DNA from 4 places in the Streptomyces sp. NPDC015532 genome. Region 1 is predicted to be linked to each of the others. Evidence: riboswitches for the same ligand, from Rfam matches in the RefSeq annotation. Region 1 holds a riboswitch; each other region holds the start of a gene.
What was found. A riboswitch is a leader RNA that binds a small molecule or an ion and turns the genes downstream of it on or off. The one in region 1 is predicted to bind S-adenosylmethionine.

Region 1 (3,227 bases):
GATCAGCCGATCCAGGTGTCGTGCAACTGGATCCGGCTGGAGGCGTCGAAGGCCAGGCTGTGCACCTTCGTGGACAGGCCCAGCTGCGTCTGGAGCTCCACCACCGGCACGTTGTAGGCGTCGCGCACGATCGACCGCTGTGCCTGCGCCACCAGTTTGCTGCGCCCCGCCGGGTCGGTGGTCGCGGCCTGCGCCGACAGTGTCGTGTCCAGGCCGCTCGCCGGAACGCGGTAGAAGTTGGCCAGCTTCGTGGAGAAGGAGCTGCGCAGGATGTCGGGATCGGCGCGGGTGATGTTGCCCCACGTCGCGTCGAACGCGCCCGACTGCTGTGTCGGCGTCAGCTGGGTGAGCTGAAGCTGCTTGAGCGTCACCTGAACCCCGACAGCCTTAAGTTGCTGCTGTATCAGCTCCAACGCGGGCTGATTGGTGGCGGCGTTGGGAACCCAGTCGATCGTCAGGCTCAGCTTCCTGCCGCCCTTGGTGCGCGTGCCGTCGCCGGCCGCCTTCCAACCTGCCTGGTCCAGCAGGGACTTCGCCTTGGCCGCGTCGAAGGCCAGATCCGGGGCGAGGCTGGTGTAGTCGGGTGTGGTGTGGGCGAGGACGCTGGTCGCCGGCCGGGTGCCTGTGGGGAAGACGGTGTCGGCGATCTGCTTCCGGTCGATGGCCGACAGGATCGCCCGGCGGACCCTGGCGTCCTTCAGGAGGGGCCGCGCGTTGTTGAAGCCGAGTCCGAAGGCGATGCCGGGGTTGGCCCGCCGCTGGAGGGTGACCTGACCGCCCTTGAGCGCCGCCTCGTCGGCCCGGCCCACGCTGCCGATCGCGTCCACCTGGCCGGACCGGAGACTGCCGGCCCGTACGCCCGCTTCCGGCACGACCTTGAACACGAGCTTGTCCAGGTACGCCTCGCCCTTCTTGTCCCACCGTGAGGAGCCCCAGGCGTAGCCGTGGCGCTTGGCCAGGGTGAAGGACTGGTTCTGCACGTACTGCTTCAGCACGAAGGGCCCGGATCCGACCACCCCGTCACTGCACTTCTGCTGCGGTGACCGTTTCACGCTCGCCGAGGACTCGATCCCCAGGGAGTGGGTCGAAGTCGCCTGCAGGAACTGGGCGTTGGGCTGCTGGAAGGTGACCTTGACGGTGAGCGGGTCGACCACCGAGGTGCTCTTGACGCCGCTGAGGTAGCCCTCGGCCAGGGTGCCCAGGACACCGAGACGCGGAACCGCGTCGAAGTTGTCCTTGACGACCTGGGCGGTCAGCGGGGACCCGTCGCTGAAGGTGACACCCGAGCGCAGGTGGAAGGTGAACGCGGTCGCGTCGGTGCTGATGTCCCAGCTCTTCGCCAGCCACGGCACGATCTTGCCGGTCCTGGGATCCTGGTCCGTCAGGGAGTCCACGACCTGGCGCACCGAGTAGATCGTGTCGTTGCTGCCGACCTGCTGGGGGTCCACGCAGCCGGCGTCCGAACCCACGGCGAAGGTCAGGGTTCCGCCGGCCCGCGGCTTGCCGCCCCCGGCGCCGGAGCCGTCGGCCCCCGACCCGCAGGCCGTCAGCAGCACACTGGTGGTGAGAAGGGCGGCGAACGCCGCCCGACGGGGAGATCTGAAATCCGGACGTGCTCTCACGGAGGGTGCTCCTCTTTGTGTCGCCCGGCACGGGGCACGACCACGCACAGGCGTGCGGGCCCGGTCGGCGCGATGCCGTGACGGGGAATGCCCTGCGGGCAGGGGCCGGGCGGAAGGCGGATCAGAAGGATCAGGAAGAAGCGGGAGCCGGGCGGGGACACCTGCCCCGACGACTGGTCACGGACGTGGACCGTCGGTGGGCAAGCCCGTCAGCGCTCCGCTGCGGAAGGGGCCGTCAGGCCTGACAGAAGCAGCTGGTCGAGCGCTTCAGATCGATGTGGCGTCGGCGCGCCAGCCGGGAGAACACCATGGCGACGGAGAAGGAGGCACGAGGGTCATCACCGTGTCGCACAGCGGTCCTCCTCCCATCTCCGGCCCCGGTCATGGGGCCACGCGCTTGCGCGGATCGTCGCTGATCCCGCCGGGCTTTCACCTGGAGCACCCCACCGCGCGGGAGGGTTGCCGGTCAGCAAGCCAGGGCTTGACGCTGACACTCGATGCCGTTGGTGATCGTACGGAGCGGTTCTGACGTACGTCAATGGCGGCACCGGACTCCGCCGGTGAGCACGGGCCGGCCGCCCCCATGCCGGGGATACGGGGCCGGGGCGTCGCGGCCGCCCCGTCAACCGACCTGTCTGGAAGCCGGGTTCACCGGCACGAAGGCTCCGTTGACGCCTTCCGCCCCGTGTGCTTTCATCCCGCCATGCCGAAGTCGGAACCTCTGACCCGCCGCCGCGCCGTGGACCTCGTCCGTGTCGCCGCCGCGTTGTGTCGGACGACCGGCTGACCCCGCGCTTCCGCGAACTTCCGCTCCGGACAAGCCGGTCGAGCACATTCCGGTCGATCTCGCCTATGCCCGCGCCGACTTGCCGCCGAGCCCTCTCGTTCCTCTCGCCCCGTCATGACGAGGACCCGCCATGCCTTCGCCCACGCCCGCCGGCCGACGCTACGAAACCGAGTACGACCGCCGCAGACTGCGCCAGTGGCTCGCCGGTGAGGCCAGAGCGGAGGGGGTCACCCGCCGTCGGCTGCTCACCCTGCTCACCGCGGCCGCCGCCGGAAGCGCACTCGGCACTCCGCGGCCCGCCCACGCCGCCGACCGACCGATCGTCAAACCGCTGCCCCCCGAGTGGTTCATCGAGCGCGGCACCAACGCCGAGACCCGCTGGGAGGCGCTGCGCGGAACCGGCCACCACACCCCCAACGACCTGTTCTTCGTGCGGAACCACACCGCCACACCCGTCCTGAACGCCGACGACTGGCGGCTGCGGCTGTGGGGGAGCGGGTTGCGCGGCGACCGCGGCGAGGACCGTCCCGTGGAGTTCGGCTACGACGATCTGCGCGCACTGCCGGCCGTCACCCGGACCGCGTTCGTCGAATGCGCCGGGAACGGCCGCTCCTTCTACACGACGCAACAGGGGGAGACGGTCACCGGTACCGCCTGGACCCTGGGAGCGATCGGCGTCGCCCGCTGGCGCGGGGTGCGGCTCGGCGACGTGCTGCGCAGGGCAGGACTTTCCCCGCGCGCCGTGGACGTGCAGCCGCGCGGGCTCGACGCCGAGTACGTCAGCGGTGGCGAGAGCCTGGGCCGGGTCCGCCGCCCGC
Region 2 (3,227 bases), on a different contig from region 1:
CAGCCTCTCGGAAGGAGTCGAGGTTCGGGCGGATGGTCGCGGTCAGCCCGGTGTCCGAGGCCACCGCGTCCAGGGTCTTGAGGCCGTCGCCGGTGTTCAGCACGACCGTGGTGAGGGCCGGGTCGAGGAGACCGTTCTCGATCAGCTTGCGGGTGACGCCGACGGTCACGCCACCGGCCGTCTCCGCGAAGATGCCCTCGGTGCGCGCGAGCAGCTTGATCGCGTCGACGATCTGCTCGTCGTTCACGTCCTCCACCGCGCCGCCGGTGCGCCGCGCGATGTCGAGCACGTACGGCCCGTCCGCGGGGTTGCCGATGGCGAGCGACTTGGCGATGGTGTCCGGCTTCTGCGGCCGTACGACGTCGTGGCCGGCCTTGTAGGCGACGGAGACCGGGGAGCAGCCCTCGGCCTGGGCGCCGAAGATCTTGTAGGGCCTGTCCTCGACCAGTCCGAGCTTGATCAGTTCCTGGAGTCCCTTGTCGATCTTCGTGAGCTGGGAGCCGGAGGCGATCGGCACGACGAGCTGGTCGGGGAGCCTCCAGCCGAGCTGCTCGCAGATCTCGTACGCCAGCGTCTTGGAGCCCTCGGCGTAGTAGGGCCGCAGGTTGACGTTGACGAAGCCCCAGCCCTCGCCGGCCGGGTCGCCGATCAGCTCGGAGCAGAAGCGGTTCACGTCGTCGTAGTTGCCCTGGATGCCGACGAGCTCTCCGCCGTAGACCGCGGCCATGACGACCTTGCCCTGCTCCAGGTCGTGCGGGATGAACACGCAGGAGCGGAAGCCGGCGCGGGCCGCCGCGGCGCCGACGGCGCCGGCGAGGTTGCCGGTGGAGGAGCAGGAGAGAGTCGTGAAGCCGAAGACACGGGCCGCTTCGATGGCCTGGGCGACGACGCGGTCCTTGAAGGAGTGCGTCGGGTTGCCGGAGTCGTCCTTGACGAAGAGCTTTCCGGCGTCGACACCGAGCTCACGGGCCAGGTTGTCGGCCTGGACGAGCTTGGTCCAGCCCGGGTTGATGTTCGGCTTATCCGCCACGTCCGCGGGGACGGGCAGCAGCGGCGCGTAGCGCCAGATGTTCGCGGGTCCCGCTTCGATGCGCTTGCGGAGTTCTTCGGTCTCGTAGGCCGAGAAGTCGTAGGCGATCTCCAGCGGGCCGAAACACTCCTCACAGGCGAAGACCGGGCCGAGCGGGACGCGGTGTCCGCACTCGCGGCAGGAAAGCGCCGTGGCCGGGCCGAGGTCGACCGCTTCGGCGGAGTTCGTGGTACTTGCAACTGTCTGCGCAGCCATGGAGGCGAGGCCCTTTCCTCATCTTCCTCACGGCGCACTTCGCCGCGAGACGGATTTGGCACCTTCCCGAGCCGGGAGCCTCGCGACGCGATCGACATCGATCGGTACGAGACCGGCTGGAGGGTTGCCGGGGCTTCATCGGGCCGTATCCCTCTGCCCCTCTGGATGAGCGGTATTTGATTGTTGAACTGTTGAACGCGATACGTACCGACGATCCAGGACATGCGATGGTCATCCGCGTTGTTCAAGACTGTAACCGAAGGCCAGGACAGTTGAGATAGTCGTCCGAACCGCGAGACGACGGCAATCGATCTGCCGCTGGCCGCAGCGGGCACGCCGATGAGAGCGTGTGATCAGACAGTGAGGAGCCGCAGACCGTGCTGAAAGACGTCGAAAGCTGGCTGAGCACACGCTCCTGGTCCGTGACCGACCGCCCGCTCCACAAGATCATGGCCGCGAAACGCATCACGGGATCGACGGTCAGTGTGGTGCTGCCCGCGCTCAACGAGGAGGAGACCGTCGGCGAGATCGTGGCGATCATCCGCCACGACCTGATGCAGCAGGTGCCGCTCGTCGACGAGATCGTCGTCGTCGACTCCGGCTCGACCGACCGCACCGCCGCGGTCGCCGCCGCGGCGGGCGCGAGGGTCGTGCACCGCGACGACATCCTCCCGCGGATCCCGGCCGTGCCGGGCAAGGGCGAGGTGCTGTGGCGGTCTCTGCTCGTGACGAGCGGGGACATCGTCTGTTTCATCGACGCGGACCTCAAGGAGTTCTCGTCCGACTTCGTCACCGGGATCGTGGGCCCGCTGCTCACCGACCCCGGCGTAGATCTGGTCAAGGCCATGTACGACCGCCCGCTGGGCGGCGCCTCGGGACAGGGCGGCCGGGTCACCGAGCTGATGGCCCGCCCCCTGCTGAACATGCACTGGCCGCAGCTCGCGGGCTTCGTCCAGCCGCTCGGCGGCGAGTACGCCGCCCGCCGCTCGCTGCTCGAACAGCTCCCCTTCCCCGTCGGCTACGGCGTCGAACTGGGCATGCTGGTCGACGCCCTGCACCTGGTGGGCCTGGACGCCCTCGCCCAGGTCGACGTCGGGGTGCGCAAGCACCGCCACCAGGACGGCCAGGCCCTGGGCCGCATGGCCGCAGCGATCTACCGCACCGCACAGCTCCGGCTCGCGCGCGGCCATCTGATCCGCCCCGCCCTCACCCAGTTCGAGCGCGGCCGGGACGGTTTCCAGCCGCGCACGTACTCGGTGGACACGGAGGAAAGGCCGCCGATGAGCGAAATCTCCGAGTACCAGCGGCGCAGGGCCGCCTAGACCGGCCCCGACGGCCGCGATCACATACGGCCGAAGGGGCGCGTTTGAGCGTTTCGACACGGGGCTAGGTTTCGAGGCATGGCTTCAACGCACGGTGCTCACCACATCCTGGTCGCCTCCAACCGCGGCCCGGTCACCTACGAGGTACGGGAGGACGACTCGCTGCACGCCCGGCGCGGCGGCGGCGGGCTCGTCTCCGGACTCTCGGCGATCGGGCCGGACGCGGGCGCCCTGTGGGTGTGCTCGGCGCTCGGCGACGGCGACCGCGAGGCGGTCCGGCGCGGGGTCGGCGAGGACGGCGTGCGCATGCTGGCCGTCGACGCCGAGGTGCACGCCGACGCGTACAACGGCATCGCCAACTCCGTGCTGTGGTTCGTCCACCACATGCTCTACCAGACCCCGCTGGAGCCGGTCTTCGACGCGGAGTTCCGGCGCCAGTGGGAGTCGTACCGGACCTACAACCGTGCCTTCGCCGAGGCACTGGCCGAGGAGGCGGCCGAGGGCGCGGCCGTGCTCGTCCAGGACTACCACCTGTGCCTGGTCCCCGGGATGCTCCGCGAACTGCGCCCCGACCTGCGCATCGGCCACTTCTCCCACACCCCGTGGGCACCCGAGGACTA
Region 3 (3,227 bases), on a different contig from region 1:
GCGGGTTCCGGCTCGTGGGCAGGGGGACACGGGTCCCGCTGGTCTACGAGGGGATGAACCCGGCCATCGTGGAGTTCGTCAAAGGAATCGGCAAGGAGACGCTGGGGCGCTGGCAGGAGTACGCGGACGGGGAGCCCGGCGGTGTCCTGGCCGCCGTCAGCAACCACTCCGCGGACGATGCGGAGGGCACCGAAATCGGCTACTTCCAGGGGGTGGTGAGCGACGCGGAGGTGCCCGGGGCTTCGGAGAGCCTCGACGTCGGGCCGGGGACGTGGGCGGTGTTCGAGTCCTCGGGCGCGTTCCCGACGGCGGTCCAGCACCTCTGGCGGGATGTGTACACGCAGTGGTTCCCCTCGAACCCGTACCGGAGCCGGCCGGGCCCGTCGCTCTCGCGCACCCGGGTGTCCGAGGACGGTACGCACGCGGACGCGGAGGTGTGGATTCCGGTGGAGCGGGCCGGCGGCTGAACCCCGAAGCGGGCCACGGCCCGCAGGGTCCTTCGGCCGGGCGATCAGGCAGAACCGCCCGCCGCAGGCGGGCGTGGATGCGCGCCGGTTCTCCGCCTGGTGATCCGTGCGGCCGCCGGGCCGGTGTCTCCGGCCCGGCGTTCAGCGTCCCGCGGAACCGTCCGCCGGCCCGGCACGCCCGCTTCGGCGGGAGTGTCAGACGTCCGCCGTCGGGCGCACCACATCACTGCCGTGCCGGAAGGCGGGGTGATCGCCGAGACGGCGTACGTAGTCCAGGAGCCGGGGATGCGAGCCGAGGGCGCCGGAGGGGCCCAGCCCGGTGAGAGCCGTCCACACGTCCACGTCCGCCGCCGTGAGCGTGTCACCCAACACGTAGGGCTTCGAAGCGAGTTGGCAGTCCAGCAGGTCCAGGGCCGCCGCGAGCTCCGAGGCCGGGGCGGACGCGGTGACATCGCGGTCCAGCAGATCGCGGAGCGCTTCGATGTCGGCGGCGAGGGACGGAGGGCGGAGCGCGGACGGGCTCGTCGTGGTGTGACCGGAGAACAGTCCGGCCAGATCGCGGAGGATGGCGGGCGGGTGGTTGCTGACGATGCGTCCGCTCCACCGGTCGCACAGGGCGGGAGCGGTGAGCGGTCCGTCGAAGTGGTACTCGGTGGCCTCGTAGGCGCGGCGCAGCGACGCGAAGGCGTCGGGTGTCCGCGCGGGGTCGGCCAGGAGCGTCGTGGCGACCGAGTCCCGCAGGCCGAGCAGGCCGAGGGTGATGGCGATACGCAGCGAGAACGGACAACTCCGCGACAGATACAGCTCGTAGCGGTGCGGAGCCGGGTAGAAGCCGCCGGCGAGACCGACACCGATGCGGCTGTCGACGCGGTGCGGGAGGGCGGACGATGCCACCGCCGGCTGGAGGCGAAGGGCCGAGGGGAACGAAATCTGCTCACAGGGGCGTGCGTTGGCAGTGCTGGACGTGCGCGAAGCTGTCTCGGGCATGACTCTCCCTGGGGGAAGAAGGAAGCCACCGCCGCTTTGTGGGCACCGGCGGCCGGATGCGGATTGACTGCGCTGGTCGCACCGGTCCGGATCGCACGGACCGGCCGCGAATCAGTAAGCGCTGGAGACACGCAACAGATCGATGTGCAGGCGCCTCGTCAAGCCGTTCCTTGGCATTCCCACCGGTCCCGACTTCGGGGCTCGCGAGACGCGAGACCGCACTTGCCCCACCGCACCGGCGGGACCCGGTCGTCACCCGGGGCACCCCGTCGCGGTGGAAGGGTTGCCTGTCAGCGGGCCGGGGCCGATGACCACTGGGGCGGGCGGACCCGCACCGTGGGCGCTGACAATCGTGACCGTCCATGCCAGTCTCGGTGCGCTCTGTTGTGCCGTCAAGGAGGCCGCACGCGCGGTCTCACCTGGTGGTCACCCGCATTGACATTGTTTTCGGCGCGGGCCTAACCTGCGGCCCACCACAGGATGCCTTTTCGGCCGGAGAAGAAATGGTGACGGCGATGCACACAGCTGACGGGACGGCCGCATGGCGGCGCCTCGGCCGTGATGTGCTGTGCGCCGACCGCTCCGTGGACCTGCTGCGTGTCAACAGCGCCCTCTGTACGGGCATGTGTCGCTCCCTCAGCCGAGGCTGACGGCCCCTTCGGGTCCTTGACGACCGCGGGCTGACGGCTCTCCTCCTCGACGACCACCGCTGTCGCGATGTGTCCTTTCCCGTCCAGCCCCCGTTCCACGTGTGCCCGCGCCTCGCCGCGCCCTGAGCCGTCCGGCTCGGCGTGGCGCTGCCGCTCCGTGGTCCGGGGTGTCCGAATCCGCTGGAGCTCTCCATGAGTCAACCTCCCGGCAGCGCTGTGTCCTTCGGAGCAGCGACGCCCGCCGAGGCGATCCCCCGTACCGACTTCCCCGCCGGGCCCAAGCCACTGGCGGCCCAGCGGGTCCTTCCGCTCCGGCGTCCCGGCCGCTGGATCATCACGGCCGTCGTGCTCGTGCTGGTCGCCCAGATCGCCCACGGCCTGGTGACCAACCCCTTCTACCAGTGGGATCGGTTCCAGTACTGGTTCTTCCGTCCGACCATCCTCGACGGCCTGCTCATCACCCTCGAAGTGGCTGCCTACAGCGCCGTGTTGGGCCTGCTCGGCGGCATCGTGCTGGCTCTGGCCAGGCTCTCCCGGAGCCCGGTGCTGCGCGCGGTCAGCTGGGTCTACACCTGGCTGTTCCGGTCGGTGCCGCTGATCGTGGTCCTGCTGTTCCTCTACAACTTCAGTGCCCTGTACCAGACGTTGAGCGTGGGCGTTCCGTTCGGGCCGGCGTTCTTCACCTTCGACGAGTCCCGCCTGGCCACCGACATGGCCGTCGCCGTCGTCGGACTGAGCCTGAACGAAGCGGCGTACGCCTCCGAAGTGGTGCGCGGCGGGCTCCTCTCCGTCGACCAGGGCCAGCACGAGGCGGCCTCCGCCCTGGGACTGCCGAAGCGGTACCAGTTCGGGAAGATCGTCTTCCCGCAGGCGCTGCGCTCCATCACCCCCAACTACGTGAACCAGCTGATCGGCCTGATCAAGGGCACCTCGCTGGTCTTCTACGTGTCCCTGCTGGACCTGTTCGGCTCCGTGCAGAGCATGGGCAGCACCTACCCGGGCGACATTGTGCCGCTGCTCCTCGTGGCCACCGCCTGGTATCTGATCCTCACCAGCGTCGTGTCCGTCATCCAGTTCTACGTCGAGCGGTACTACTCGCGGGGCGCGCTGCGCACCCTGCCGC
Region 4 (3,227 bases), on a different contig from region 1:
GCGGCGTTCGCGATCGGTCTCGACTCCTGACCGACGCGCCACCGCCTCCGGGCGGACGGGCCGCGGGCGTCAGACCGCCGGGACGCAGCGGCCGTCCTCGGTGCGGTACTGCCAGCGCGCGCCGTCCCTGACGAGCTCGCGCACCGCGCGCACGAAACGCTCGACGTGCTCGTCGGGGGTACCGGCGCCGAAGCTGACGCGGATGGCGTTGAGGGACTTCTCGCCCGGCGCCGCCTCGGGGGCGCCGCACTCCCCCTGGGTCTGAGGGTCGCTGCCGAGCAGCGTGCGGACGAGCGGGTGGGCGCAGAAGAGGCCGTCGCGGACACCGATGCCGTACTCGGCGGAGAGCGCGGCGGCGAAGTGCGAGCTGTTCCAGCCCTCGACGACGAAGGAGATGACGCCGACCCGCGGGGCGTCGTCGCCGAAGAGGGAGAGGACCCGGACCTCGGGGACCTCGGCGAGGCCCTCGCGGACGGTACGGATCAGGTGCCGCTCCCGGGCGAGAAGGCTGTCGAAGCCCTCCTCGGTGAGCGCCTTGCAGGCCGAGGCGATCGCGTAGGCCCCGATGACGTTCGGCGAGCCGGCCTCGTGCCGGGCGGCGCTGTCGTGCCACTCCACGTCCACGCCGCCGTCCACGCGCCGGGTGACCTTGCGGCTGGCCCCGCCGCCCGCGAGGTACGGGTCGGCCTCGCGCAGCCAGTCGGAGCGGCCCGCGAGGACACCGGAGCCGAACGGCGCGTACAGCTTGTGCCCGGAGAACGCGACCCAGTCGACGTCGAGGTCCTGGACCGACACCGGGTGGTGCGGGGCGAGCTGCGCGGCGTCGAGGACGATGCGCGCGCCGTGGGCGTGCGCGGCGGCGGCCAGTTCCCGCACCGGCCACAGCTCCCCGGTGACGTTCGAGGCGCCGGTGACGCAGACCAGGGCCGGTCCGTAAGGGTCGCGGGCGGCGAGGGCGTGCTCCAGGGTGGCGACGGCCTCGTCCGGGGTCCGCGGGGCGTTCAGGTAGGTCACCCGGGCGTCGCGCCAGGGCAGCAGCGAGGCGTGGTGCTCGGTCTCGAAGACGAAGACCTGGCAGTCGGCCGGGAGCGCGGCGGCGAGCAGGTTGAGCGAGTCGGTGGTGGAGCGGGTGAAGACCACCTGGTCACCGGCGCGGCAGCCGAGGAACTCCTCGACGGTCCTGCGGGCGTTCTCGAAGAGGTCGGTGGAGAGCTGCGAGAGGTAGCCGGCACCCCGGTGGACGCTGCCGTAGTAGGGCGCGTACGCGGCCACGTCGTCCCACACCCGCTGGAGGGCGGGCGCGCTGGCGGCGTAGTCGAGGGCCGCGTAGGTCACCTCGCCGCCGGTGACGAGCGGGACGGTGACATCCCGGCCCAGAACGGCCAGGGGGGCACAAACGGTCTGGTCGGCGGCAGCGGTGGAGACAGACATGGCGAGCTCCTGTGAGAGGCAGGCGGGATCACCGCGCGAGCCGGCCGCCCGGAGGCAGGGCTCGGCGCAGGAGAAGGTGAAAGGGGTGTGGAGGCGGGGCTCTACGCCCTAGCGCATTCGCTTGCTCACAGAAGGCTCCCTCGAACGACCAGGACCCCTGGTTGCGTCCGCCCGATGGGCGGGAGGGGTCCGCGCTTGCCGTAGGCCTCGCTGCCTACGACCTGGTCTTCACCCGGGGCACCCCGCCACGGACGGAGGGTTGCCGGACAGCCGGCCGGGGCCTGATGGCTGTCACTCATGACCTGATACAGCATCTTGCCAGAGGATCTTCCCCGCGCAAGACGTCGTCCGGATTCTGGACCACGTCCCGCGCGGGGTCTCACGCCGGTCAGGCGTTGCTGGCGGCCACCCAGCGCTCCAGGGTGCGCTTCGCGGCGCCGGAGTCGATCGACTCGGCCGCCTTCGCCATGCCGTCGCGGAGCTGGTCCGCGAGCGGCGCGCCGGTCGGCGACAGGGCCACCAGGGCCGCCGCCGAGTTCAGCAGGACCGCGTCCCGTACGGGCCCCCGCTCGCCGTCCAGGACGCGCCGGGCGACCTCCGCGTTGTACGAGGCGTCGGCGCCGCGCAGAGCCTCCACCGGGACGATGTCGAGCCCGACGTCGCGGGGGTCGAAGCGTTCCTCGGTGACCTTGCCGTCGCGGACCACCCAGACGTGGGAACCCGCCGTGGTGGTCAGTTCGTCGAGGCCGTCGTCACCGCGGAAGACGAGCGAGGAGTTGCCGCGCTCGGCGAACACGCCCGCCACGATGGGCGCCATCCGGAGATCGGCGACGCCGACCGCCTGGGCCTTCACCCGCGCCGGGTTGGTCAGCGGCCCGAGCACGTTGAACGTTGTCCGGATGCCCAACTGGCCGCGGGCCGCCGCCACATGACGCAGCGCCGGGTGGAACTTGACCGCGAAGCAGAAGGTGATCCCGGCCTCCTCCGCCACCTCGGCCACCCTCTTCACCGGCAGGTGGAGATTGACGCCGAGCTTCTCCAGGACGTCGGAGGAACCGGACGCGGAGGACGCGGCCCGGTTGCCGTGCTTGACGACCTTGGCGCCGGCGCCGGCCACCACGATCGAGGACATCGTGGAGATGTTGACGGTCTTCGCGCCGTCGCCGCCCGTTCCGACGATGTCGACGGTGTGTCCGGGCACCTCGATCACATTGGCGTGCTCGTACATCGCCCGGACGAGTCCGGCGATCTCCTGGACGGTCTCGCCCTTGGCCCGCAGGGCCACCACGAACCCGGCGATCTGCGCGTCGGTCGCCTCGCCGCGCATGATGCGGTCCATCGCCCAGGCCGTGTCGTCCGCGCTCTGGTCGCGGCCTTCGAGCAGGCCGTTCAGTACCGCGGGCCAGGAACGGCCCGCCGCGGTGTCGCCTCCAGCGGGGTTCACAGCGCTCATGGTCGCTCCTGGTTCGTAGGTCACGCGGTCGTGGGTGACACGGCGTGGGGTGAGGCGGTCGTGGGTGACGCGGGGTGGATCGCCCGCGGCACCGGGTGAGTCCACCCTATCCAGCCCGGGGGACGGCAAAGAGCCCCGTCCGTGTCATGGACGGGGCTCCTGCCGTGGCGAACAGCCGGGGATCAGTGGTGGCCGTGGCCGCTCGTGATCTCCTTGTACTCCTCGACGGTGGGCTTGGGGATCTGGCCTTCCTCCCCGTAGAAGCCCTCGCTCATCTTGGCGCGCAGCTTCTGCGCGCCCGAGACCTTGCGCTCGACACCGTTCTCGTCGACCGTCGGGCCGA

Region 2: it holds a riboswitch for S-adenosylmethionine, as region 1 does, so the genes downstream of both, thrC (threonine synthase) here and ACF07B_RS39310 (putative leader peptide) in region 1, are expected to answer to the same signal.
Region 3: it holds a riboswitch for S-adenosylmethionine, as region 1 does, so the genes downstream of both, ACF07B_RS24245 (putative leader peptide) here and ACF07B_RS39310 (putative leader peptide) in region 1, are expected to answer to the same signal.
Region 4: it holds a riboswitch for S-adenosylmethionine, as region 1 does, so the genes downstream of both, ACF07B_RS04380 (aminotransferase class V-fold PLP-dependent enzyme) here and ACF07B_RS39310 (putative leader peptide) in region 1, are expected to answer to the same signal.

The regions. Positions count from the first base shown of each region.
Region 1 covers NZ_JBIBSY010000022.1:31,431-34,657, reverse strand. Annotated here, with positions in the region: gene ACF07B_RS39315 (ABC transporter substrate-binding protein) at 3-1,622, opposite strand; gene ACF07B_RS39310 (putative leader peptide) at 1,858-1,974, opposite strand; SAM riboswitch class IV at 2,011-2,124, opposite strand; gene ACF07B_RS39305 (sulfite oxidase) at 2,540-3,227, shown strand, end outside.
Region 2 covers NZ_JBIBSY010000014.1:158,497-161,723, reverse strand. Annotated here, with positions in the region: gene thrC (threonine synthase) at 1-1,285, opposite strand, end outside; SAM riboswitch class I at 1,301-1,457, opposite strand; gene ACF07B_RS32885 (glucosyl-3-phosphoglycerate synthase) at 1,663-2,607, shown strand; gene ACF07B_RS32880 (trehalose-6-phosphate synthase) at 2,686-3,227, shown strand, end outside.
Region 3 covers NZ_JBIBSY010000008.1:155,263-158,489, forward strand. Annotated here, with positions in the region: gene ACF07B_RS24235 (helix-turn-helix domain-containing protein) at 1-467, shown strand, start outside; gene ACF07B_RS24240 (glutathione S-transferase C-terminal domain-containing protein) at 663-1,454, opposite strand; gene ACF07B_RS24245 (putative leader peptide) at 1,566-1,631, opposite strand; SAM riboswitch class IV at 1,668-1,812, opposite strand; gene ACF07B_RS24250 (amino acid ABC transporter permease) at 2,297-3,227, shown strand, end outside.
Region 4 covers NZ_JBIBSY010000001.1:1,038,564-1,041,790, reverse strand. Annotated here, with positions in the region: gene ACF07B_RS04385 (Lrp/AsnC family transcriptional regulator) at 1-30, shown strand, start outside; gene ACF07B_RS04380 (aminotransferase class V-fold PLP-dependent enzyme) at 70-1,431, opposite strand; SAM riboswitch class IV at 1,618-1,734, opposite strand; gene trpD (anthranilate phosphoribosyltransferase) at 1,820-2,884, opposite strand; gene ACF07B_RS04370 (cytochrome bc complex cytochrome b subunit) at 3,067-3,227, opposite strand, start outside.